Corallococcus sp. EGB: one gene and its partner. The protein of the gene in region 1 interacts with the protein of each later gene in a pairwise test. Links are inferred from orthologs where the notes say so. Each region holds a gene or a part of one and is shown on either strand. Other genes may lie near its edges.

The links.
Region 2: the proteins of clpA (region 1) and KYK13_RS12275 interact in binary tests that used the Escherichia coli proteins (3 or more experiments, as listed by UniProt). The link is inferred for Corallococcus sp. EGB from one-to-one orthologs.

Annotation. Positions count from the first base shown.
Region 1 is NZ_CP079946.1:7,829,908-7,841,049, forward strand. What follows is about bases 4,446-7,460. They hold clpA (ATP-dependent Clp protease ATP-binding subunit ClpA), read left to right. Parts: upstream 4,446-4,819; coding sequence 4,820-7,102; downstream 7,103-7,460. Other genes in these bases: KYK13_RS31785 (ATP-dependent Clp protease adaptor ClpS), read left to right, coding at 4,490-4,816; KYK13_RS31795 (methyl-accepting chemotaxis protein), read right to left, coding at 7,171-7,460. Outside these bases: KYK13_RS31755 (alpha/beta fold hydrolase), read right to left, coding at 1-718; KYK13_RS31760 (SAM-dependent methyltransferase), read right to left, coding at 1,143-1,946; KYK13_RS39385 (NifU family protein), read right to left, coding at 2,060-2,620; KYK13_RS31775 (hypothetical protein), read left to right, coding at 2,764-3,204; KYK13_RS31780 (GNAT family N-acetyltransferase), read left to right, coding at 3,268-4,428; more of KYK13_RS31795, read right to left, coding at 7,461-8,787; KYK13_RS31800 (chemotaxis protein CheB), read right to left, coding at 8,885-9,952; KYK13_RS31805 (response regulator), read right to left, coding at 9,949-11,142. UniProt on the Escherichia coli protein: ATP-dependent specificity component of the ClpAP protease. It directs the protease to specific substrates. It has unfoldase activity. The primary function of the ClpA-ClpP complex appears to be the degradation of unfolded or abnormal proteins.
Region 2 is NZ_CP079946.1:2,863,415-2,874,857, reverse strand. Bases 2,506-5,821 are described here. They hold KYK13_RS12275 (PAS domain-containing hybrid sensor histidine kinase/response regulator), read right to left. Parts: upstream 5,436-5,821; coding sequence 2,706-5,435; downstream 2,506-2,705. Other genes in these bases: KYK13_RS12280 (Hsp70 family protein), read left to right, coding at 2,506-2,698. In the rest of the region: KYK13_RS12290 (hypothetical protein), read left to right, coding at 114-686; KYK13_RS12285 (GIY-YIG nuclease family protein), read left to right, coding at 673-1,056; more of KYK13_RS12280, read left to right, coding at 1,181-2,505; KYK13_RS12270 (two-component system response regulator), read left to right, coding at 6,019-6,411; KYK13_RS12265 (SOS response-associated peptidase), read right to left, coding at 6,424-7,098; dgt (dGTP triphosphohydrolase), read right to left, coding at 7,179-8,633; KYK13_RS12255 (DUF2378 family protein), read right to left, coding at 8,773-9,444; KYK13_RS12250 (sensor histidine kinase), read right to left, coding at 9,511-10,953; KYK13_RS12245 (GMC family oxidoreductase), read right to left, coding at 11,308-11,443. UniProt on the Escherichia coli protein: Member of the two-component regulatory system UvrY/BarA involved in the regulation of carbon metabolism via the CsrA/CsrB regulatory system. Phosphorylates UvrY, probably via a four-step phosphorelay.

The DNA of each region.
Region 1 (11,142 bases):
CCCTCTCCGCCCGGGCCAGCGCGTCCGGCAGCAGCGTGTCGGAGCGCTCGCCGCGCAGCACCAGCGTGGGCGTCGCGTTGGCGCGGATGAGCGACCACGGGTCCGAGGGGAAGGTCTCGAAGATGCGGGCCTCCCACTCGCGCGGGAAGCGCAAGCGGAAGTCGCCCTGCTCCGTGGGCACCAGCCCGTGCGTGATGTAGTCGTTGAAGCAGTCCGCGTCCCAGTCCCGGAACAGCTTGCGCTGCCGGTACGCCGTGGCCGCCTCCTCGCGCGTCGTCCACCGGTCCCGCCGCCGCAGCGCGCCGCGCACCATGGGCGCGCGGTCCATGCGGCCCAGGAGCTTCATCAGGCGCAGCGCCCACAGCCGCGAGCCGGTGACGAGCACGGGGTCCAGCGCCACCACCGCGCGGAACAGCCCCGGGTTCGCGGCCGCCGCCATCAGCGTGCTCGTGCCGCCCACGCTGTGCCCCACGCCCAGCACGCCGGAGCGCCCCCGCGCCTTCAGTTCGCGCGCGAGGTCCTCGCCCAATTGCTTCCAGGTCGTCAGCGCCTTCGGGTCCTCCTCCGGCATCAGCGGCCGCGTGCGCAGCGACACCACGTGGTAGCGCGTCGCGAGCCGCGTGAAGAGCTTCCGGTACGTCTCCGGGGGAAAACCGTTCGCGCAGGCGAAGTGCAGGAGCGGGCCGCTCCCACCCCAGTCATCCAGCTCCAAGGCCATGTCCCTTCCCATCACGACACCCCCACCGCGTCATGGCGGAGGGGCTCCACCGCTCGTCCCATTCGCATCCGGTGCCCTCACGACCGCTGGGCCGGCCCCACCCCGGGACGAGACTGCGTACCCCGACATTCAGACACCGCGAACGCCGCCCTGGGTCCTGCCGCCGAGCCCGACCTCTGGCATCGAGCCATCCTGACCGGCCCCTCTGACGTGCCCACGTCCTCCGACATGCTCCGTGGCATTTCGCCAGGGAACCCGGCCGTCTGGAGTGTCAGCCCGTGCGCAGCGCCAGGACGGCGGGCATGTAACGCCTGCCCGTCCGCCTCGCACGGGCAGGCAGGCGGCCATCCCGGGAGGGTGACACACGCCCCCCTCCCGTGAGGTCACCTGCCTGGCCCTACGATTCAGGTCGGGTCCGCTTGCGTCAGGGTTCCGGCGGCGCCACGGACGCCGCGTCCGGCCCGGGCTCCGACGCCGGCGGGGGCTCCGCCTCCACGTCCGCGCCAGCCCCCGCGGGCGTGACGCCCAACAGCCGCGTCAGCCGGGGCTGCACGCCCGTCTCCGCCAGCAGCGCCTGGAGCTGCAGCCGCGCGCGCCGGTTGTCCCGGTGCACCCGCCGCCCGAGGATGAGCTCGTTCTTCAACGAGTGCTCCCACCCGGTCAGCTCCGTCACCGTCACCTGGTAGCCGAACGCCTCCAGCGTCAGCGCGCGGATGACGTTGGTCAGGTGCGAGCCGAACTCGCGCCGGTGCCACGGGTGCTGGAAGAGCAGCGCCATGGCTCCGGCCTGCTTCGCCTTCTTCTCCTTGAGCTGCGCGGCCACCTCCGCCTGGCAGCACGGCACCACCGCCACGTGGTCCGCGCCGTGGCGGATGGCCGCCACCAGCGCGTCGTCCGTGGCCGTGTCGCACGCGTGCAGCGCCATCAGCAGGTGGATGCGCTCCGGGTATTGTGCCGCGTCGATGTGCGCCGTCTGGAAGCGCATCCGGTCGAAGTGCAGCCGCTCGGCGCGCCCCTTCGCGCGCTCCGTCAGGTCCGGCCGCCCCTCGATGGACAGGAGCTCGCCGCCCGCCGCGTCCTTGAGGAACAGCTCGTAGACGACGAAGCCCAGGTACGCGTTGCCGCTGCCCGCGTCCACCACCACGGGGTTGGCGTGGCGCGATTGCACGTCCTCCATCGCGGGGCGAAGCAGGCCCACCAGGTGGTTCACCTGCTTGAGCTTGCGCAGCGCGTCCGCGTTGAGGTTCCCGTCGCGCGTGAGCAGGTGCAGCTCACGCAGGAGCGCTTGGGACTGGTCCGGCAGCAGCTCCTTGCGGACCTGCGGCGCTTTGACGTTCCGCCTCAGACGGACACCACTTCGGTGACCTCCGGGATCATCTCCCGGAGACGGCCCTCGATGCCCATCTTCAGCGTCGCCGTGGACGACGGGCAGCCCGCGCACGAACCCTTCATGTGCAGGTACACGATGCCGTCCTCGAAGCGGTCCAGCGTGATGTCACCGCCGTCCTGCGCCACGGCCGGGCGGATCTCCTCGTCCAGGATGACCTGGATGCGCTGCTCCACCGTGCCGTCCGACGCCGTGGCCTGACGCGCCGCCTGGATGGCCGCCTCGTCCACCACCGGCAGGTTCTCCGACAGGTGCGTGTCCAGCGTGGACATCACGGAGTCGTTGAGCTCGTCCCACTCGCCCGACTCGCCCTTGGTCACCGTGACGAAGTTCGTGCCCAGCATCACCGCGGTCACGCCCGTGATGTCCATCAGCCTGAGCGCCAGCGGCGACTTCGCCTGCGCGTCGTCGCGGCTGGTGAAGTTCACCGCGCCACCGGCCAGCAGCTTGCGGTCCACCACGTACTTCAGCGTGCTGGGGTTGGGGGTCCACTCGAGCTGGATGTTCACTGACATGCTGTTCTCCCTACGAAAGTCCGCTTCCTCTAAAGGGCGCCGGGCCCCATAGCAACCAGTCCGGCCGTCAGGCAAACGCCCCGCACGGCGGATTCACTCCGGATGGAGCCGACGCCCGTCATCGATGTATGACACAAGGTCCCATGTCCTTCCCGCCGCGCCTCGCCCACCTCGCCACCAGGGCCGTGGTGGTGGCCAGGCTGAGCCCCACCTACGCGGCCGCCCACCACGTGGACGCCGAGGAGGCCTCCCTGCGCCTCGCCACCGCCCTCAAGGGTCCGCTGCTGACCTCCCTTCTGGAGGCCACCTGGACGCAGATGCTCGGGCGCACGAAACGTCTCAAGGAAGAAGGCCTCCTGGAGAAGGTGGCCACCACCCTGGGCGAGCGGCCCCTGCGGCCGGGCAAGGTCGCTCCCCTGACACCCGGGTGGAGCGCCTTCCTCATCCTGGTGGACCTGGAGGTGGGCACCGCCGGCGACGCCGCCCGCCGCGTCATGGAGTCGGACGAGGGTCGCAAGCGGGCCGCCGCGGGGCTGACAGAGGTCGCGGGCTTCCTGGCCCAGGAGCTCACGCGCGGGAAGTAGCACGTCCGGCCAGTCGTGGCGGCAGCCGCCACCCGCCGTTATAGGCTGGCGCTCGCCACGTCCATGTCCGTCCCGCTCCCCACCACGCTGCGCCTGCTCACCTCCATCACCGACGTTCCCGCGCCGGCCTGGGACGCGCTCGTGGACCCGGAGTCGGTGCCGTTCCTGGAGTGGGGCTTCCTCGCCGCCCTGGAGGAGAGCGGCAGCGTGGTGCCCGAGCGCGGCTGGCAGCCGCGCCACCTCACCGTGTGGCGGGGCTCGCGCCTCGTCGCCGCGGCGCCCGCGTACCTCAAGAACGACAGCCGCGGCGAGTTCGTCTTCGACGCCGCCTGGGCCACCGCCGCCGAGCGCGCGGGCCTGCGCTACTACCCCAAGCTCGTGCTGGGCGTGCCCTTCACGCCCGCCACCGGCCGCCGCGTGCTGGTGGCTCCTGGCGAGGACGCCCCCTCCCGCGAGGCGGAGCTCTACAGCGCCGCGCTGGAGTTCGCGCGCGCCGAGGGGCTCTCCAGCGTCCACGTCCTCTTCCCCACGGCGGAGGAGCTGCCGGTGCTGGAGGCGCAGGGCTATGCGTTGCGCCTGGGCGTCCAATACCTGTGGCGCAACGCGGGCTACCGGACGTTCGATGACTTCCTCGCCCGCTTCCGCGCCAAGCGGCGGCACCAGATCCAGCGCGAGCGGCGCGCGATGGACGCCCGGGGCATCACCCTGCGCACCCTGCGGGGCGACGCCCTGGAGGAGGTGGACGCGGCCTGGGCCCACCGGCTCCATGTGTCCACGGTGGACCGCTACCCATGGGGCGCGCGCTCGCTGACCGAGGACTTCTTCGCCCGCCTGCTCGCCGGCTTCCGGCACCGCTGCGAGTTCGTGGAGGCCCGGCGGGAAGGCCGCAGGGTGGCTGGCGCGTTCAACTTCACCGGGCCGCGCACGCTGTACGGCCGTTATTGGGGAGCGCTGGAGGAACAACCGTTCCTGCACTTCAACGTGTGCCTCTACCATCCGGTGGAGGACTGCATCGCCCGGGGCCGCGAGCGCTTCGAGCCCGGCGCCGGCGGCGAGCACAAGCTCACCCGGGGTTTCGAGCCGCACCTCACGTACAGTGCGCACCTGTTCCTCCACCCCGGCCTGGACCGGGCGGTGCGCGGCTTCCTGGCGCACGAGCGGGCAGCCGTCGAAAGCGGCATGCCCCTGTGGTGGGCGGAGACGGGTTTCAAGGAGCGGGTCTGAGCATCTTCAGGCAGGCCCGCCAACGGGAAAGCGAAGCGAAGGCAAGGGAGTCCGCAAGCCCATGGCTCAGAAGCACCCACACGATGACGGCCAGGTCGTTACGGAGACCGTCCCCAAGCAGAAGCTGAAGAGGCCGACGCTCTACAAGGTCCTCCTGCACAACGACAACTACACCACGCGCGAGTTCGTCGTGGCCGTGCTCAAGGAGATCTTCCACAAGTCGGAGACGGATGCCGTGCAGATCATGATGCACGTTCATTACAACGGCATCGGAGTGGCGGGCGTTTATACCTACGACGTCGCCGAGACGAAGCTCAAGACAGTGGAGGCCGCGGCGCGGGACAACGGGTTCCCCCTGCGGCTGTCCATGGAACCCGAGGAAGGCTGAACCGTGGCAGGACCATCGATTGCCAAAGAATTGCAGGCCAGCTTCCGCACCGCGCTCGACGAGGCGCGGAAGATGCGTCACGAGTACCTGACCCTGGAGCACCTGCTCCTGGCCCTCACCCGTGAGTCGCGCACCCGCGAGGTGCTCAAGGGCTGCGGCGCGAACGTCAAGCGCCTGCAGGAGAACCTGGTCTCCTTCCTGGAGGAGACGGTCGAGCGCCTGCCCGACGACGTGGACGCCGAGCCGCAGCAAACCATCGGCGTGGAGCGCGTGCTCCACCGCGCCGCCATGCACGCCCTGTCCGCGGAGCAGAAGTACATCGACGGCGGCGACGTGCTGGTCGCCCTGTTCCGTGAAGAGGAGAGCCACGCGCTCTACCTGCTACAGCAGGAGGGCGTCACCCGCCTGGACCTGCTCAACTTCATCTCCCACGGCATCAGCAAGGACGGCGAGTCCGAGGGCGAGGCGCGCGCCACGCCCGCCGGGGACGACGAGGACGGCGAGACGCAGAAGAAGAGCCCGCTGGAGGCCTACGCCGTCCAGCTCAACAACGAGGCCAAGGCGGGCCGCATCGACCCGCTCATCGGGCGCGACAAGGAGCTGGAGCGCACCATCCAGGTGCTCAGCCGCCGCCGCAAGAACAACCCGCTCTACGTGGGCGAGGCCGGCGTGGGCAAGACGGCCATCGCGGAAGGCCTGGCGCTCCACATCCACGAGGGCCGCGTGCCGGAGGCGCTGAAGAACGCGGTCGTCTACTCGCTGGACATGGGCGCGCTGCTCGCGGGCACCAAGTTCCGCGGCCAGTTCGAGGAGCGCCTCAAGGGCGTGCTCAAGGCGCTCCAGGAGCTGCCGGACGCCATCCTCTTCATCGACGAGATCCACACCATCGTCGGCGCGGGGGCCACGAGCGGCGGGTCCATGGACGCGTCCAACCTGCTCAAGCCCGCGCTGGCGTCTGGGCGGCTGCGCTGCATCGGCTCCACGACGTTCCAGGAGTTCAAGGCGTCCTTCGAGCGCGACCGCGCGCTGTCCCGCCGCTTCCAGAAGATTGAAGTGGACGAGCCCAGCGTGGAGGATACCGTCAAGGTGCTGGAGGGCCTGCGCAGCCGCTACGAGGAGCACCACCACGTGAAGTACGGCGAGGGTGCGCTCCAGGCGGCGGCGGAGCTGGCGGCCAAGCACATCAACGACCGCTTCCTGCCGGACAAGGCCATCGACGTCATCGACGAGGCCGGCGCCGCGGAGCGGCTCAAGCCGGAGGGTGTGCGCACGGGCGTCGTCTCCGCGCACGACGTGGAGCAGGTCGTCTCCAAGATGGCCAGGATTCCGGCCAAGAGCGTGTCCGCGAGCGAGGGCGTCCAGATCCAGAACCTGGACAAGGAGCTCAAGGGCGTCATCTACGGGCAGGACAAGGCCATTGAGGAGATGGTCAGCGCCATCAAGCTGTCGCGCTCCGGCCTGCGCGCGCCGGAGAAGCCCATTGGCAGCTTCCTCTTCTCCGGCCCCACGGGCGTGGGCAAGACGGAGCTGGCGAAGCAGCTGGCGCAGAGCCTGGGCGTGGAGTTCCTGCGCTTCGACATGAGCGAGTACTCGGAGAAGCACACGGTGAGCCGGCTCATCGGCGCGCCTCCGGGCTACGTGGGCTTCGACCAGGGCGGCCTGCTCACGGACGCCGTGCGCAAGCATCCGTACGCGGTGCTGGTGCTGGATGAGATTGAGAAGGCCCACCCGGACCTCTTCAACATCCTGCTCCAGGTGATGGACCACGCGACGCTCACGGACAACAACGGCCGCAAGGCGGACTTCCGCAACATCATCCTCATCCTGACCACCAACGCGGGTGCGCACGAGATGAGCACCAAGGCCATGGGCTTCGGTGACCCCGCCGTGGTGGTGGACGGCTCGCGGGCGAAGAAGGCCATCGAGCGCACCTTCACGCCGGAGTTCCGCAACCGGCTGGACGGGTGGATCCTCTTCTCCGGCCTGCCCCCCGAGGTCATCCTCAAGGTCGTGGACAAGGAAGTGCGCCTGCTCCAGAAGGTGCTCGACGAGAAGAAGGTCAAGCTGGAGCTCACGCCCGCCGCCCGCGCGTGGCTGGCCGAGCACGGCTACGACCCGGCCTTCGGCGCGCGCCCCATGGCGCGGCTCGTGGACAACACGCTGAAGAAGCCGCTCGCGGAGGCGCTGCTGTTCGGCTCGCTCAAGAGCGGCGGCGTGGCCCGCTTCGATGTCGTGGACGACGCGGTGAAGCTCCAGGCGGAAGCCACCGAGGCCGTGCCCGCGTAGGCACGACGGCGGTTTGAAGCACCCGAGGCCCCGGGCCCCCTTCACGGGGACTCGGGGCCTTCGTGTTCCTACTCCTTCGCCTCGACCTTGTAGGCGCCCACGGCGTTGGAGAGCTGCTCGGAGATGATCTGCAGCGTGGTGGCCGCCTCACCGGTGGACCCGATGCGGGCCACGGTGTCGTCCATCATCTTGGACAAATCATTCACCGCCAGGGTGATTTGGTTGATGCCCACGTTCTGCTGATTCACCGCGGCGGCAATCTGCCGGACGGCGGCGGCGTTGTCCTGGACGATGGAGGACAGCTCGCGCAGGTTGTGCCCGCTGTCCCGCACCTGCGCCAGCCCCGCCTCCATCCGCTCCGCGCCGCGCTCCGTGATGCGCACCGCGGAGGTGACGGAGTTGGCGATGTCGTCCAGCAGCTCCCGCACCCGCGTGGTCGCCTGGATGGACTGGTCCGCCAGGGCGCGGATTTCACGCGCCACCACGCTGAAGCCCTTGCCGTGCTCGCCGGAGCGCACCGCTTCGATGGCCGCGTTGAGCGCGAGCATGTTGGACTGGTCCGCCAGGTCCTTCACCGTCTGGGTGATGCCGCCAATCTGGCGGGTGCGCTCGCCCAGCTCGAGGATCTTCTCCGCGATCTCCCCCACCTGCGCGCGGATGTCGTTGAGGCCCGCCATGGTCTGCGCGATGGAGGCCTCGCCCGCCTTGGCCAGGGTGTCCGCGCGCTCGGCGACGCTGAGCACGCTCTCCGCCTTCTGCGCGGCCAGCGTGGACGTCTGCTTGATCTCCTGCGCCGTCACCTGCGTCTCCTGCAGCGCGGCGGCCTGGCGGGAGATGGTCTGCGCCTGCTCCGTGGAGGACGCGTTGAGGTGGTCCGTGGACTGGGTGAGCGCGGTGGCGGCGTGCTGGAGGTTGACCGTCACCTCGCGCAGCTTGCCCACCATCTGGGAGAAGGAGTTGGACAGCCGCCCCACCTCGTCGTTGCCGCGCGCCTGGATGGGGCGGGTGAGGTCCCCGGACGCGACGATGTGGGCCGTCACGGACGTGAGCTCCGCCAGCGGCCGCACGATGCTCCGGCCGAACAGCGCCGCCAGCACCACGCCGCCCACCTCCAGGACGAAGGCGAACAGCAGCATGTTCCAGCGCAGGGCGTTCACCTTCGCGTCGATGAACTCGCGCGCCATGCCCACGTGCACGGTGCCCAACCGGCCCTGCTCCGCCACGGCCGCGGCCACGTCCAGGGCGCGCAGCGTCCGGCCGCCGCGCTGGATGCGCACCTCCGGCACCACGCGCGTGCGCCCCTTGCCCACGCCCGGCTGCGCCTCGAGCGCGGCCTTCAGGGCCTCCGGGAAGCCCCCCTGGAACGAGTGCACCAGCACGAAGCCGGTGGGGTCCTGGATGAAGATGTAGGCCAGGTCCTCGCGCTCGCGGAACGTCTCCAGCAGCGGCTGCAGCGACCCCATGCCCGCGGACACGCCCTGCTCCGCCGCGATGGCCAGGCTCAGCGCCACGGCCTCGCCCTCGCTGGCGTGGCGCGCCTCCAGGTTGGACTCCAGCTGGCGGGTGGCGATGAGGGTGAGCAGCAGCGCCACGGAGGCGCTGATGACCGCCGTGACGAGCACGAACTTCTGTGCGAGCCCGAGCCCGCGCAGGAAGGAGACGGGGAGCGCGGAGGAGGGCTTCAAGGGAACACTCCCGGGGTGGCGTCCTCGGGTGGCGGACCGTCAGCCACCCGGCGCCAGGGACAGCGCGGACATCCGCGGTTTGTTGGAGGAACGCGGCTCACCGGACCCCTCCCTCCGGGCCGCGGGCAGGACGGAACGACGGACGCTGACAGCTCTGCAGGATGAGCTCCGCCACCAGCGCCAGCGGCGTGCCCCCGTCCGTGGCCTTCAGCTCCACGGCGGCGCGCGGCATGCCGTAGACGACGCTGGACGCCTCGTCCTGCGCCAGGGTGACGCCCCCGGCCTGGCGGATGGCCAGCAGGCCCCGCGCGCCGTCCTCGCCCATGCCGGTGAGCACGCCACCGCCGCTGCGCCGGCCGTAGGCCATGGCCAGCGAGCTCAAGAGCACGTCGCCGTTGGGGCACGGCCCGCCATGGCTGCGCTGCAGGCGCGCCAGGCCCACGCTGTCCACCAGCAGGTCGTGGCCGTCCAGCGGGAAGTACACGCGGCCCGGCTCCAGCCGCTCGCCATCGCGCGCCACGCCCACCTGGAGCTCGCACACCTGGGACAGCCAGCGCACCATCCCCTGCGTGAAGCCCACGGTGATGTGCTGCGCGACGAGCATGGGCACCGGCAGGTCGCGGGGCAGCTTGGACAGCACCTCCGCCAGCGCGGGAGGCCCGCCCGTGGAGGCGACGAGGCCGAACACGTCCACCCGCGCCCCGCTGGGCACGGGCGGCGGCGCCACGGCGCGCGGACGGCGGGAGATGACGGGCACCTCCGCCATCAGGCACACGGAGTGGGCCAGCTCCCGGCCCCAGCGGCGCAGCTCCTCCGCGTTGGTGACGTTGGGCTTGCCGATGAGCTCCAGCGCCCCGGCGCTCATCGCCTGGAAGCCCAGGTCCACGCCGCGCTGCTCCGCCACCGCGCTCACCACCAGGATGCGCGCGGGCGCCTGGGACATGATGTGCGCGATGGCCGCCGGCCCGTCCAGGCCGGGCAGGAGCAGGTCCATGGTGATGACGTCCGGGCGCAGCAGGCGCGCCAGCTGCACGGCGCGGTTGCCATCCCCCGCGCGGCCCACGACTTCGATGCGCGGCTCCTCCGTGAGCAGCGCGGTGAGGGTGTTGGCCATGGTGGGCGAGTCATCCACCACGAGCACGCGGATGGACCTCTTCGTGCTCACGCGCGGCTCCCCCGGCGGCTCATCACGTCCAGCACCTCCGCGAGCAGGCGGCCCGCGGCGCACTCGCGCTTGCTGAGGAAGCCGTCCGCCCCGGAGGCGAGGCCCCGCTCGCGCGCCACGGCCGTGTCGTGCGCGGAGACGAGGATGACAGGCAGCGTGCGCGTGTCCTTGCGCTCGCGCAGCCGGGCGATGAGCTCGATGCCGTCCATCTCTTCCATGTCCAGGTCGCAGATGACGACGTCGTAGGTGTCCACCTGCAGCCGCTCCAGCGCCCGCGCGCCGCTGGCCGCCAGGTGCACCTGGAAGCCGCCGGCCTCCAGCATCGCCCGGTGCAGCGCGCGCGCGGTGAGCGAGTCATCCACCACCAGCGCCCGCCGGCTCGCCGCGGACACCGTCACCTTCTCCGAATCCGACACCACCCAGTCCGGCCGGAGGATGAGCAGCAGCTCTCCCCGGCTGAGCGTCGCCGCGCCCTGCCAGGCCGCCACGTCGCGCACCTCCGACGGCAGCGGGCGGATGACCAGGTCCCGGTCCCCCACCACCGCGTCCACGCCCAGCGCCACGCGCTTGCCGCCGCTCTGCACGATGAGCAGCGGCTGGCCCTCCGCGGGCGGAGACGACGCGCGCAGGCCCAGCCGCGCGCCCAGGTCCACCACCGGCAACAGCTGCCCCTGGTATTCCAGGTGCGTGCGGCGCTTTCCCACGCGCAGCATGTCCGGGCGCGCCAGCTGCGTGGACTCCACCGCCAGCATGGGCAGGCCCACGAACTGCTCCAGCGCGCGCACCATCAAGAGCGGCGAGCTGCCCAGGTCCACCGGCAGCGTCAGCACGAAGCGCGTGCCCTGCCCGCGCGTGCTCGACACCTCGATGCGGCCCTGCAGGGACTCCACCGTGGCGCGCACCGCGTCCAGGCCCACGCCGCGCCCGGAGGTGTCCGTCACGTCGGAGCGGGTGCTGAAGCCCTCGCGGAAGATGAGCTCGCGCACCTGGTTGTCGTTGAGCCGCGCGGACTCCTCCGCGGTGATGAGCCCGCGCTTCTCCGCGGACTTGCGCACCTGGAGCAGGTCGATGCCGCGCCCGTCGTCGCTCGCCTCCAGGTACAGCAGGTTGCCCTGCTGCTCCACGCGCAGCGTGAGCGCGCCCTCGTGGTGCTTGCCGGCCTTCTCGCGCTCGGCGGGCATCTCCAGGCC
Region 2 (11,443 bases), 5.0 Mb from region 1 along the record:
GCCCGCCACCCGGAAAGACGACGTCACCCTCGCCTCACCCGCTGTCGCCAGACTCCCGATGAAGTCCTTCCACGGTCCCCCAACGGGTGAGGGCCTGCACCGGAGGATTCGTCATGGGAACCGGCAGCCCCCTCCCCGTCACGCTTCATGAATACAAGGTCCGCGCGTCCCTGCTGCTCAAGGACCTGGACTCGCCCGACACCGCCCGCGCCACGCGCGCCGCGGAGCGGATGCGCGCCCTGCCCTTCTTCGCGGCCCTGCCCCTGGGGGAGGTGCTCGCGCGAAGGGACGGCATCCAGCGCAAGCACGGCCTCGCCGTGGTCGCGCGGGAAGCGGGCCACGCCACCTGGACGGACCTGAAGCAGGCCCTGGAGGCCCACGTGGGGCAGTTGGACACGCGCGCCTTCTTCCAGAAGGTCCACAGCGTGTTCCTCAACCGGTGGTTCTCCACCTACGAAGCAGCCGCCCGCTCATTGGAGTCGCAGGGCGGCTTCCTCTTCCCCTTCCGCACGCAGTGCTTCGTCTGCGAGGCCGACTTCCTCCAGGCGCTGGGCATTGATGCGACGGATCCGGACTGGGAACGGATGGGCCGCGACTGGGTGCGCCCCCGCGACGCCGCCGCGAAGGAGCGGCTGGAGAAGCAGCTCATCGCGCTGGGCTACGGAGGCCGCCATGACATCGGGTGACGACTCGCGCGCGGCCCGCGCGGAGCGCAAGCGCGCGTACAAGGAAGCGGAGGTGCCCATGGGCATCTACGCCATCCGCTGCCACGCCAACGGCAAGCTGTTCGTGGGCCACGCGCTCAACCTGACCGCGATGTTCAACCGCATCCGGTTCGAGTTCGCCCAGCGCATGCACCGCATCCCCGCCTTGCAGGCGGACTGGGAGCGCTACGGCGAGGCGGCCTTCTCCTTCGAGGTGCTCGACAAGCTCAAGCCCCGCGAGGAGCCCGGCGGCCCTCCGCCCGCGGAGGAGCTGAAGGTGCTGGAGGAGATGTGGCTGGAGCGCCTGAAGCCCTTCGGCGACGCCGGCTACAACACGCCGCCCGGGACCTGACACCGTGGGTTCAACCGACCTCCGCGCACAGGCGAATGGCACCGCGGAGGTGCTCCCTTGAGCACATCTCCACCGCCGTGCCGGGTGCCCCGGCGCGGCGGGACGTGCGAGGATGGGGGCCTTCATGAGCACGAGCGCCGCCCCCATCCTCGGCATTGACTTCGGGACCACCAACACCGCGGCGGCCTTCTTCGACCGGGCGAACAAGCTTCGCGTGGTGCCCATCGCGGAGAAGAGCCTCACCCTGCCGTCCATCGCGTGGTTCCACGCGGGCGACAAGGCCATCGTCGGCCCGGCGGCGCGCCGGCAGATCATCGACGACCCGCGCCACACCGTCTTCGGCGCCAAGCGCTTCCTGGGCCGCCGCTTCCAGTCCGAGTACGTGGCCCGCCACCGCGGCCGCTTCGCCTTCGAGCTGGTGGAGGGCCCGGACGGCTACACCGCCGTGGAGGTGTACGGGAAGGTGACGCCGCTCATCGACGTGGCGCACTTCATCCTCAAGCACCTCAACACGCTGGCCACGCACGCGGCTGGGGCGAAGTTCGAGGAGTGCGTGCTCACCGTGCCCGCGCACGCCACCATCCGCCAGCGCGAGGCCATCCGCCGGGCCGCGGAGAAGGCGGGCCTGCGTGTGCGCGCCATCGTCAACGAGCCCACCGCCGCTGCGCTCTACTACGCCAACCTGCGCAACCCCGAGCAGACGGTGATGGTGTTCGACCTGGGCGGCGGCACCTTCGACGTCACCCTCATGTCGGTGCAGAACCGCGTGGTGAAGGTGCTGGCCACCGGCGGCGACGCGTTCCTGGGCGGCGCCAACTTCGACGAGGCCATCGTGGAGGCGCTGGTGGATGACTTCCGCAAGGACCAGGGCATCGACCTGCGCGACAACAAGGTCGTCATGCAGCGCCTGGTGTTCGCCGCCGAGTCCGCGAAGATGGCGCTCTCCAGCGCGCCCTCCGTCCCCATCCGCATCCCCTGCATCACCCAGAAGGACGGCGCCTTCGTGGACTTCAACGTCACGCTCACCCGCGAGCGGATGGAGGCCATGGTGTTCCAGCTCATCGAGCGCACCGCCGCCGCGTGCGACGACGTGCTGGAGAAGGCCGGCCTGAAGCCGGACGCCATCGACGAGCTGGTGCTGGTGGGCGGCCAGACGCGCATGCCCGCCATCCGCAAGCGCCTGGCCCACTTCAAGAAGCTGTCATCGGACAAGGAAGTGCACCCGGAGCTGGGCGTGGCCGTGGGCGCGGCCATCCTCGGGCGCAACCTGGCGCGCGGCATCAGCGGCCTGTCGGACGTGGTGCCCATGCCCATTGGCGCCATGGTGCCCGGCGGCGGCCAGCACGAGGTGCTCCCCGCCAACACGCCCGTGCCCGGCACGCGCAGCGTGGACCTGGACCTGCCGCCCTGGCCGGGCCCCGTGCCGGTGGCGCTCTTCGAGGCCTTGGACCGCACCACCGTGGAGCGCGAGCTCCTGGGCACCGTGCGCATCGAGCCCGACTGGCGCATGGCCCACCCGGGCCCCACCACGCTGGAGCTGCGCATGGGGCCGGACTTCGCCCTCACCGCGAGCCTCGTCGCGAAGGACGGGCAGCGTCAGCCGCTCACCATCACCGACCCGGGCGCGCCCCAGCGGGCCTGAAGGAGCGTCAGCCCGCGGCCCGGGAGACCACGGTGCCCTTGAGCTGCTCGAGGAGCCGGCGGCTCTCGTCCAGCGCCTCCTGGCAGTGGGCGATGAGCCCCTCCAGCCCCTCCAGCACGCGGGCGTCCGCGCGCTGCTCGATGTCCCAGCACAGCGACTCCAGCATGGCCGCCCCGAAGTAGGCCGCGTTGGACTTGAGCGTGTGCGCGGCCCGCGCCAGGTTCTCCAGCTCGCCGCGCGCGAGCGCGCCCCGCGCGTCGTCCATCAGCCGGGGCATGCTCTCCAGCGCGGTGTCCACCAGTTCCGGGAGCATGCGCTCCACCTGGCCGTCCAGGGACTGCCACAGCCGCTCCAGCGCGCCCGCCTCCAGCCCGCGGATGCGCGGGGCGCCCATGCGGGGCGCCTCCGGGGCGCGGGCGATGGGGGCGGCCCCGGGCTCGCGCGGCAGGCGCTCCCAGGCGCGGCGCAGCGCGGCGATCAGCTCCTCCACGCGGATGGGCTTGCTGAGGAAGTCGTCCATGCCCGCTTCCAGGCACTCGCGCCGGTCCGCCGTCATGGCGTTGGCCGTCATGGCGATGACCCAGGGCTGCTCGCCGACGGGGATGTCCTTGCGCAGCTGGCGCGTCGTCTCCAGGCCGTCCAGCTCCGGCATCTGGACGTCCATGAGCACGACGTCGTAGCGGTTGCGCCCGAGGAGGTCCAACCCCTCGCGGCCGTTGTTCGCCGTGTCCGACGGGTAGCCCAGCCGCTCCAGCACCAGCAGCGCCAGCTTCTGGTTGGTGGGGTTGTCCTCCACCAGCAGGATGCGCAGCGGCATCTGTTCGCCGGGGCGCGAGTTGAACACGGAGCGCTCGCGCGTGGCGGGCGCGGGCGCGACAGGCAGGGGCCGGGCGGAGATGAGGTCCTGGGCCAGGCACGTCATCAGCGCGTCGTGCAGCTGCGACGCCTTCACCGGCCGGGGCAGCACCGCCGTGAAGAGGCCCGGAGGCTGCGCGTCGCGCTGGTCGTAGGACGTGAGCAGCAGCAGCGGCAGCTCGCGCGCGTCGCGCTGCTGGCGGATGTGCGCCGCCAGCGTGGGGCCGTCCATCAGCGGCATGCGGTGGTCCAGGATGGCCAGGTCGAAGCGCGCCCCGGACTCCAGCCTGGACAGCGCCTCCTGGCCGGAGCCCACCTCCACGAGGGCCATGCCCCACGCGGCCAGCTGGCGGCCCAGCAGCTTGCGGTTGATGGCGTTGTCGTCCACCACCAGCACGCGCCGGCCGTGCAGCTTCAGCGCGTCCGGACGCAGGACCTCCGCGCTGCGCGGGGCCTCGCGCGCCTGGAAGGTGAAGTGGAACGTGGCGCCCCTGCCCGGGACGCCTTCGCTCTCCATCCAGAGGCGCCCGCCCATGGCCTCCACCAGCCGCTTGCTGATGGCCAGGCCCAGCCCCGTGCCGCCGTAGCGGCGCGACACGGATTCATCCAGCTGGTTGAAGGGCTGGAAGAGGCCGGCGCGCGCGGACTCGGTGATGCCCAGGCCGGTGTCCTGCACCGCGAAGTGCAGTTCGAAGAGGCCGCCCGGCGCGAGCGGCTGGCGCGGCGTGTCCACGGAGATTGACACCCCGCCGCGCTCGGTGAACTTCACCGCGTTGCCCACCAGGTTGAGCAGCACCTGCCTCAGGCGCGCGCCGTCGCCCACCACGCTGACGGGCGTCTCGTCCGTGACGTGGTAGCCCAGGTCCAGGGACTTCTCGCTCGCGCGCATGGCGAGCAGGTCCAGCACGGACTCCACGCACTGGCGCAGGTTGAAGGGCTGCTGCTCCAGTTCGACCCGGCCGGCTTCGATCTTGGAGAAGTCCAGCATGTCGTTGAGCAGCCCCAACAGCGCGTCCCCGCTCTGGCGGATGGTGGACGCGAAGTCGCGCTGCTCGGGCGTGAGCGCCGTGTCCATGAGCAGCCCCGCCATGCCGATGATGGCGTTCATCGGCGTGCGGATTTCGTGGCTCATGGTGGCCAGGAACAGGCTCTTGGCCTGGTTGGCGTCCTCGGCGGCCTGGCGCGCCCGCTGGAGGTCGGTGACGTCGTGGTAGATGGCGATGAAGCCCATGGACTGCCCGGCCACCGTCACCGGCAGCGCGCGCAGCTCCACGTCCACCACCGTGCCGTCCTTGCGCACGCGCTTCGTCACCACGTGCACGCGGTCCTTGCGCAGCACCTCGCGCGACGTCTCCTCGGCCTCCGGACGGATGGTGTCCGCGTTGGCCACGAGCTTGAGGATGTTGCGCCCCAGCGCCTCCTGCGGCGTGTAGCCGAAGAGCCGCTCCGCGGCGGGGTTCCAGCTGAGCACCTCGAAGTTGCGGCTGATGGTGACGATGGCCACCGGGCTGTGGCGCACCACCGCCTCGAAGAACTCCTTCTGCTGCCGGAGGATGGACTCGGCCGCCTGGGCCGCGTCCACGCCCCTCAAGAGCAGCAGCCAGCCGCCGTCCTGCGGCACCGCCTGCACCCGCACCGTGCGCACCGGCCCCTGCGGGACCTCCGTCTCCGGGGAGGTGTCCCCCGGCGAGGAGACCTGGGGGGATGTCCAGCCCGGCAGCACGCGGTCCACGGGCTGTCCCACCATCAGGTCGCGCGGCCCCAGCAGCGCCTCCGCGGCGCGGTTCACGGCCACGACCCGCAGGGTCGGGTCCAGGACGAGCACGCCGTCTCGCGTGTGCTCGAACAAGGCCGGATACGCGCTGGGTGGCAGTTCGGGCAAACGTCCCCCTCCGTTCAAGAACTGTAGGTCAGTCGAGGCGCCAGTTCCATGTCATCCACGGAAAACCGTGGAGGTGGGCGGGCGCAAGGCCTTTTCCGGTGCTCCCGGGACGGCGATTCAGGGGGTTGGAATGCCTGCCTGGCCACGGACGGGGGCGGGCTGTTTCGGTTTGTTTTCATACAGCGGAGGGAGCGCGCCCAGGGTGCTGGCGAGGATGCCCCGGGCGATGCGTGAGCGAAGCCAGGTTCCGGGGGTGGAAGGGATCCATGCCACGGAGGAGGCCCATCGGGACATGCCAGATGCAGGGCACGGCGAGCCCCGTGACGGAGGCCACGGCGATGCGCCGGCGCCGGACCGGCACGGCCCTGTCGGAGGACGTCATGGCCGCGAATCCTAGGGCCTTTTCCGGGACGGCCCAGGAACTGTCTGGAGCCGCCGCGCCACTGTTTCCGGGCGGGCGGCCGGGCGGGCCCCTCCCCTCCTGGCCATGGCAGGGACCGCCGGCCCGGAATCAACAGCGGGCCCTGGGCAGTGCGCCGCTCGGGCGTCCTAGCTTTCCGTTGACCCCACGGAAGAGAGAGCCGTGCCCGACGCGACCCCGCCGCTGATTCTCATCATCGATGACGAGCCGGAGCTGGAAGTGATGGCCCGGTACCTGGAGCTCGAAGGCTACTCCGTGCTGACGGCGACCAACGGTGAGGAGGGGTTGATAGCCCTGGCCTCGTGCCGCAAGCCCTGCATCGTGCTGCTGGATTTGATGATGCCGGTGATGGATGGCTACGGCTTCCTGCGGCGGATGCACGACGACGCGACACTGTGCGGGTTGCCCGTCTTCGTGCTCACCGCCAGCTTCCCGACGGAGCGGATGGCCGGCGTCGTGGGAACCCTGCACAAGCCCCTGCACATGGAGCTCTTGAAGGAGGCGGTCGCGCCCTACTGCCCGCCGCCGGAAGAGGAGGACTCCGCGGCGGGCTGAGAGTCCCTCGAGTCAGGCCGCGATGCGGGCCACGCACTCGGGCCCGTCGTTGGCGGGCGAGTTCACCCCGCGCGCCACTTCGTAGACGTCCAGCGGTGCTTCCGCCGCGGGGACGAGCAGCGGCAGCAGGACGGACGCCTCCTGGGGCTCCGGGCGCAGCCACACGGACTGGCCTTCCGGGGACAGGATGACGGGCATCCGGTCGTGGATGGGCGCCATCAGCGCGTTGGGGCCCGTGGTGATGATGGTGCAGGTGCGCAGCACCTCGCCGGTGTCTGGCGCCGTCCACTCCTCCCACAGGCCCGCCAGCGCCAGCGGCCTTCCCTCGCGGTGGTGGAAGAAGTACGGCGTCTTGGGCTTCGTGGACTGCTTCCACTCATACCAGCCATCCACCACCACCAGGCACCGCCTGCGCTTCAGCGCCGCACGGAAGCTGGGCTTCTCCGCCACCGTCTCCGCGCGCGCGTTGATCATCTTGTTGCCGATGGACGCGTCCTTCGCCCATGACGGGATGAGCCCCCAGCGGAACACGTCCAGGAGCCGCGCGCCGTCGTTGGGCACCACGGGCAGGAGCTGCGTGGGACAGAGGTTGAAACGCTCGCGCTCCAGCGTCGCGCGCGCGCCCGCGAGCTCCAGCTCGGCGACGAGCTGCGCGGGAGAGGTCCGGACGGTGACTCGGCCACACATGGGCCACGAGCGTAGCGCCCGGCGGCCGGGACCGCACGTTCCGGGCGCCCGGCCGGTGGGGGAGCGGACGCGGGCGCGGACTACGTGGGCAGCTGGATGCCGGACAGCCGCTGGTACAGCTCCACCGCGCGGCTGTCCGACAGGCCGGTGATGTAGTCCGTCACGCACAACAGCCGCTGGTACGGCGTGAGCCGCTGGATGACCTCGTCGCGCCGGGGCGGGCGCGGCGCTTCTTCGTCCGCCGCCGCGAACTCCGGGCGTTGGAAGCACTCCAGCGGCAAAAGCTGCCGCAGCTTCCGCTCCTCCGCGTTGGGAGACTCCGCCACCACGGACAGGGCGAACATGTCCAGCAGGCCGCCCAGCGTCTTGAAGCCCGCGCTCTCAATCTGGAGCACGCGCTCGCTCCAGTAGCCGTGCTCGCGGGTGAAGTCGGTGATCTCCTCCAGCTGCGCGCGCACGTCCGGCTGGAGCTCCGTGAGCGGCTTCTCCACGCGGCCCGCCTCCAGGTCGTGCGCGTGCGCCACGAAGGCCTCCACGCACCTGGGGATGAGCTTGCCAATGGCCCTCGCCCGCGCCTGGGCCATGCGCGTCTCCAGGTGCCGGGGCGGCTTGCGGACCACCGGCTCCGGAAGGACGGACTCCAACAGCTGGCACGCGCGCTCCATGGGCACGAGCCCCAGCTTCGCGGAGTCCTCCAGGTCGATGACCGCGTAGCAGATGTCGTCCGCGGCCTCGACGAGGAAGGCCAGCGGGTGGCGGCTGAACACGCCGGGCTCGCGCTCGCGCAGGCCCGTGGCGCGCCAGGCCTCCAGCGCCAGGTCCACGTCGTCCTGGAAGTAGCCGAACTTCTTCTCCGACACGACGCCCTTCGCCTTCGGCCGCGAGCCGGGCAGCACCGACGGGCGCGGGTACTTGCTCATGGCCCCCAGCGTCGCGGCCGTGTAGCGCAGCCCGCCCCGGCGCTCGCGCGACTGGAGCCGGTTGAGGATGCGGAAGCCCTGCGCGTTGCCCTCGAAGTCGCGCAGGTCGCGCCACTCGGACTCCGTCGTGAACGGGCTCTTGCTCCCCGCTCCCGGCGGGGAGAGCCGCTGGCCCACCCAGTGCTGGATGGCCGCCTCGCCCGAGTGGCCGAACGGCGGGTTGCCGATGTCGTGCGCCAGGCACGCCGCCGCCACGATGGTGCCCAGGTGCGACGGGTCCAGCTCCACGCCCTGCGCCTTCAATCCCAGCCCGGCCTGATGGCCCAGCGAGCGGCCCACGCAGGACGCCTCGATGCTGTGCGTGAGGCGCGTGCGCGTGTAGTCGCTCGTCGACAGCGGGAAGACCTGCGTCTTGTCATGCAGGCAGCGGAACTCGCTGGAGAAGACGATGCGGTCGTAGTCGCGTGAGTAGTCGTTGCGCTCGTCGAGCTGCCGGTGCGCGGCCTCCGCCCCGGACGCGTCCGCCTGCGCGGAGCGCGGCCCCGACCCGACGCGGGTGTCCGACAGGAGCCTGCGCCAGCGCTCCGTGCGTTCCTGACTGTCATCGCGGCTCACGCGCAAGAAACTCCTCCCGGTGCGGTGGAGAGCCCCACCATCGTGCGCCCCCACACCGCGCGCGCAAGTTCCCACGCCCTCCGGGACTGAAGCGCATGCCACGGGGGACCGGGCCCCAACTCCCGGTCCCCCGCGCGCCCTACTGGAACACCCGCCAGCGGGCCTCCTTGGGTGTTTCCGTGGGCAGCACGACGGGCACCTCCCAGGTGATGTGGTACTCGGTGTCCAGCAGGCCCAGCTTGCGTCCCTGGACCTGCGGGTTGCGTGTCCCCACCATGGTGAGCACCTCGCGCAGCACCCCCTCGTGATACGCCGGCGGCATGAAGTCGCGCCTCATGACGAACAGCGCTTCCCCCTCTCCCTTCCAGTCGACGGTGCGCTCCCCGTAGCTCACCGCCATCTGGTAGCCGGAGGGCAGGTTCGACACCAGCTTGCGTGGGTCCCCCGCGGACAGGAGCAGGAAGGTGCGCCCCACCGCGGACTCCAGGAAGCTGCGCGTGGCCTGCATCCCCATCTGGCGCAGCGCTTCGTCGCCCCCGCCCCAGCGGGGGGCCAGCATCCGCGTCGCCACCTGCGCCAGCTTGAGGAAGCTGGCCACCGGGTAGTTGAAGAAGCCCACGTAGCGGCGATCCTCGGTGGCGGCCCGGCACGCGGCCACCGCCTCCTCGCCCGCGCCGACGCGCACCGTCTCCAGCACCCCCAGGAAGAACATGCCCCGGGCGGTGTCCAGATCCGTCGCCGCCATCCGACGCACCGCCCAGTCCGCCTCCACCGCGCCCGCCTCCGGGTACGGCTTCGCCTGTTCCTGCATGCCTGCCTCCGTTTTTCACGTGGGCCCACGCCCCACACGTGTGTCGCCAACCTGCCGAAGTCCGCCTCAGGAAGGCACCGCGGCGCATGTCACCGGGGCGCTCCCGTCAGGAAAGACGACCGTGAAGCGCGAGCCGTGACCCAAATCGCTCTCCGCCTGGATGCGCGCCCCATGGCCCTGCACCAGGCGCTTCACGATGGCGAGCCCCAGCCCGGTGCCGCGCACCTTGGTGGTGAACATGGGCTCGAAGATGCGCTCCAGGAGCGGCGCGGGGATGCCCGGCCCATCGTCCGTCACGCGCAGGCTCCAGGCGCCGTCGCCCCGCGCGTCGGCGTGCACGCGGACGGTCCCGGAACGCTCCGCCGGAATGGCCTCCACCGCGTTCTGGATGAGGTTGACGAGCACCTGGCGGAACTGTTCACGGTCCAGGTGCGGCACCGGCAGCCCGTCCGCGACCAGGTTGTCCACGCGCACGCCGTCCCGGCGAGGCACCACGCTGATGGCCTCCTCCACCAGCGGCCGCAGCGGACAGGGCGTGCGGCGCGGAGGCCGCCCCTTCGCGTAGTCCAGCAGGTCGGAGATGATGACCGAGCACGCCTGCAGCTCCCGGTCGATGATGTCCAGGAAGCGCGGGATGCGTGGGTCGGAGGGCAGCGAGCCCGCCTTGCGCAGCCGGCGCAGGACGAACGCGTGCGCGGTGCGCGCGGCCGCCAGGGGGTTGCGCAGCTCGTGGCTGACGCTGGCGGTGAGCTGCCCCAGCGACGCGAGCCGCTCCATCCGCTCCGCCTGGTCACGCACGGCGTGCACCTCCCGCACGGCGGCATCCAGCTGTCCCGCGCGCAGCGCCAGCTCCGCTTCGATGGCGGCCTCCGCCAGGGCCTGGTGCCCGGCCCGCTCCCCCAGGTCGCGCAGTGCGTCCCGACAGGCGACGACGAGCACCAGGTCGATGGCGGCCACCCAGAAGGCGTGCTCCAGCAAGCGCCACCATTCCGGGTGCGGCTGCCCGTAGACGGACTCCGGCCACAGCGCGCCCCGCATGCAGTGGTCCACCCCCAGGGTCAGGCTGGCGGTGAGCAGCACCTTCGGATCCCGGTAGAACGACAGCACCGCCAGCGAGCCGAAGATGTGGAAGTGCGTCTCGATGCGGCCGCCCGTCAGGTGGATGAGCAGCGCGGACCAGAGCATCTGGCTCACCGCCACCACGTGCCGCGTCACCGCCGCCCCCGGGTGCAGCCGCGTGAGCATCACCGGGAAGACGCTCAGCGCCGCGCCCAGCAGCACCGCCGTCCGCACGTGCAGGTGCAGCGCCAGCACCCTGCCCTCCCACTCATGGGGAGACACGAACACCGCCACCAGCACCGCGGCCGCCCACTGCCCCAGCACCAGCCAGGTGAACAAGCCATCCACCCGCTTGCGCGATTCGCGCAGCTGCAATGCCAGCAGCGCCTCCGCCCGCCCTTCCAGGCCAGGCGAGACATACACCGGAGCATGACTGGAAAAGGCTGACATGGACGAAGCCATCTCTTCACCCGGCCAGGATGACGGCGGAAGCGACCAAACTGCAAAATTGTGAATACATGAAACAGCCTGAATCCGACCATGCTGCCTGAGGGCACCTGAGTGGCCGGGCTTGAACACTGCCGGTTCGCGTCCCGACAATGTCTGACATCCCCAGGGAGCGGCCTCCCGTGCATTCGCAGGCAACAATGACAAGCGGGCCATCCCCGCGTCCACCGAAGCCTCCGTCTCCGAGACCGGAGTACAAGGCTCGCGATGACGTCTGGCCAAAGGGCCCCGCCCACGGGTCTCAAGGGGGGACAGGGGGCATGCGCGCACATGCCTTCGTGCGCGGGCTTTTGTGTCTCAGGAGACCGCGGCGTGGGCGCGCGAGGAGGGCTCGAGCGTGGCGTCGGTGTCGCCGCGGGGCTGCTCACGGGCGGCGGGGATGAAGGTCATGGCGCGCTCGGCGAGCGCGGCGATGGTGAGTGAGGGATTGACG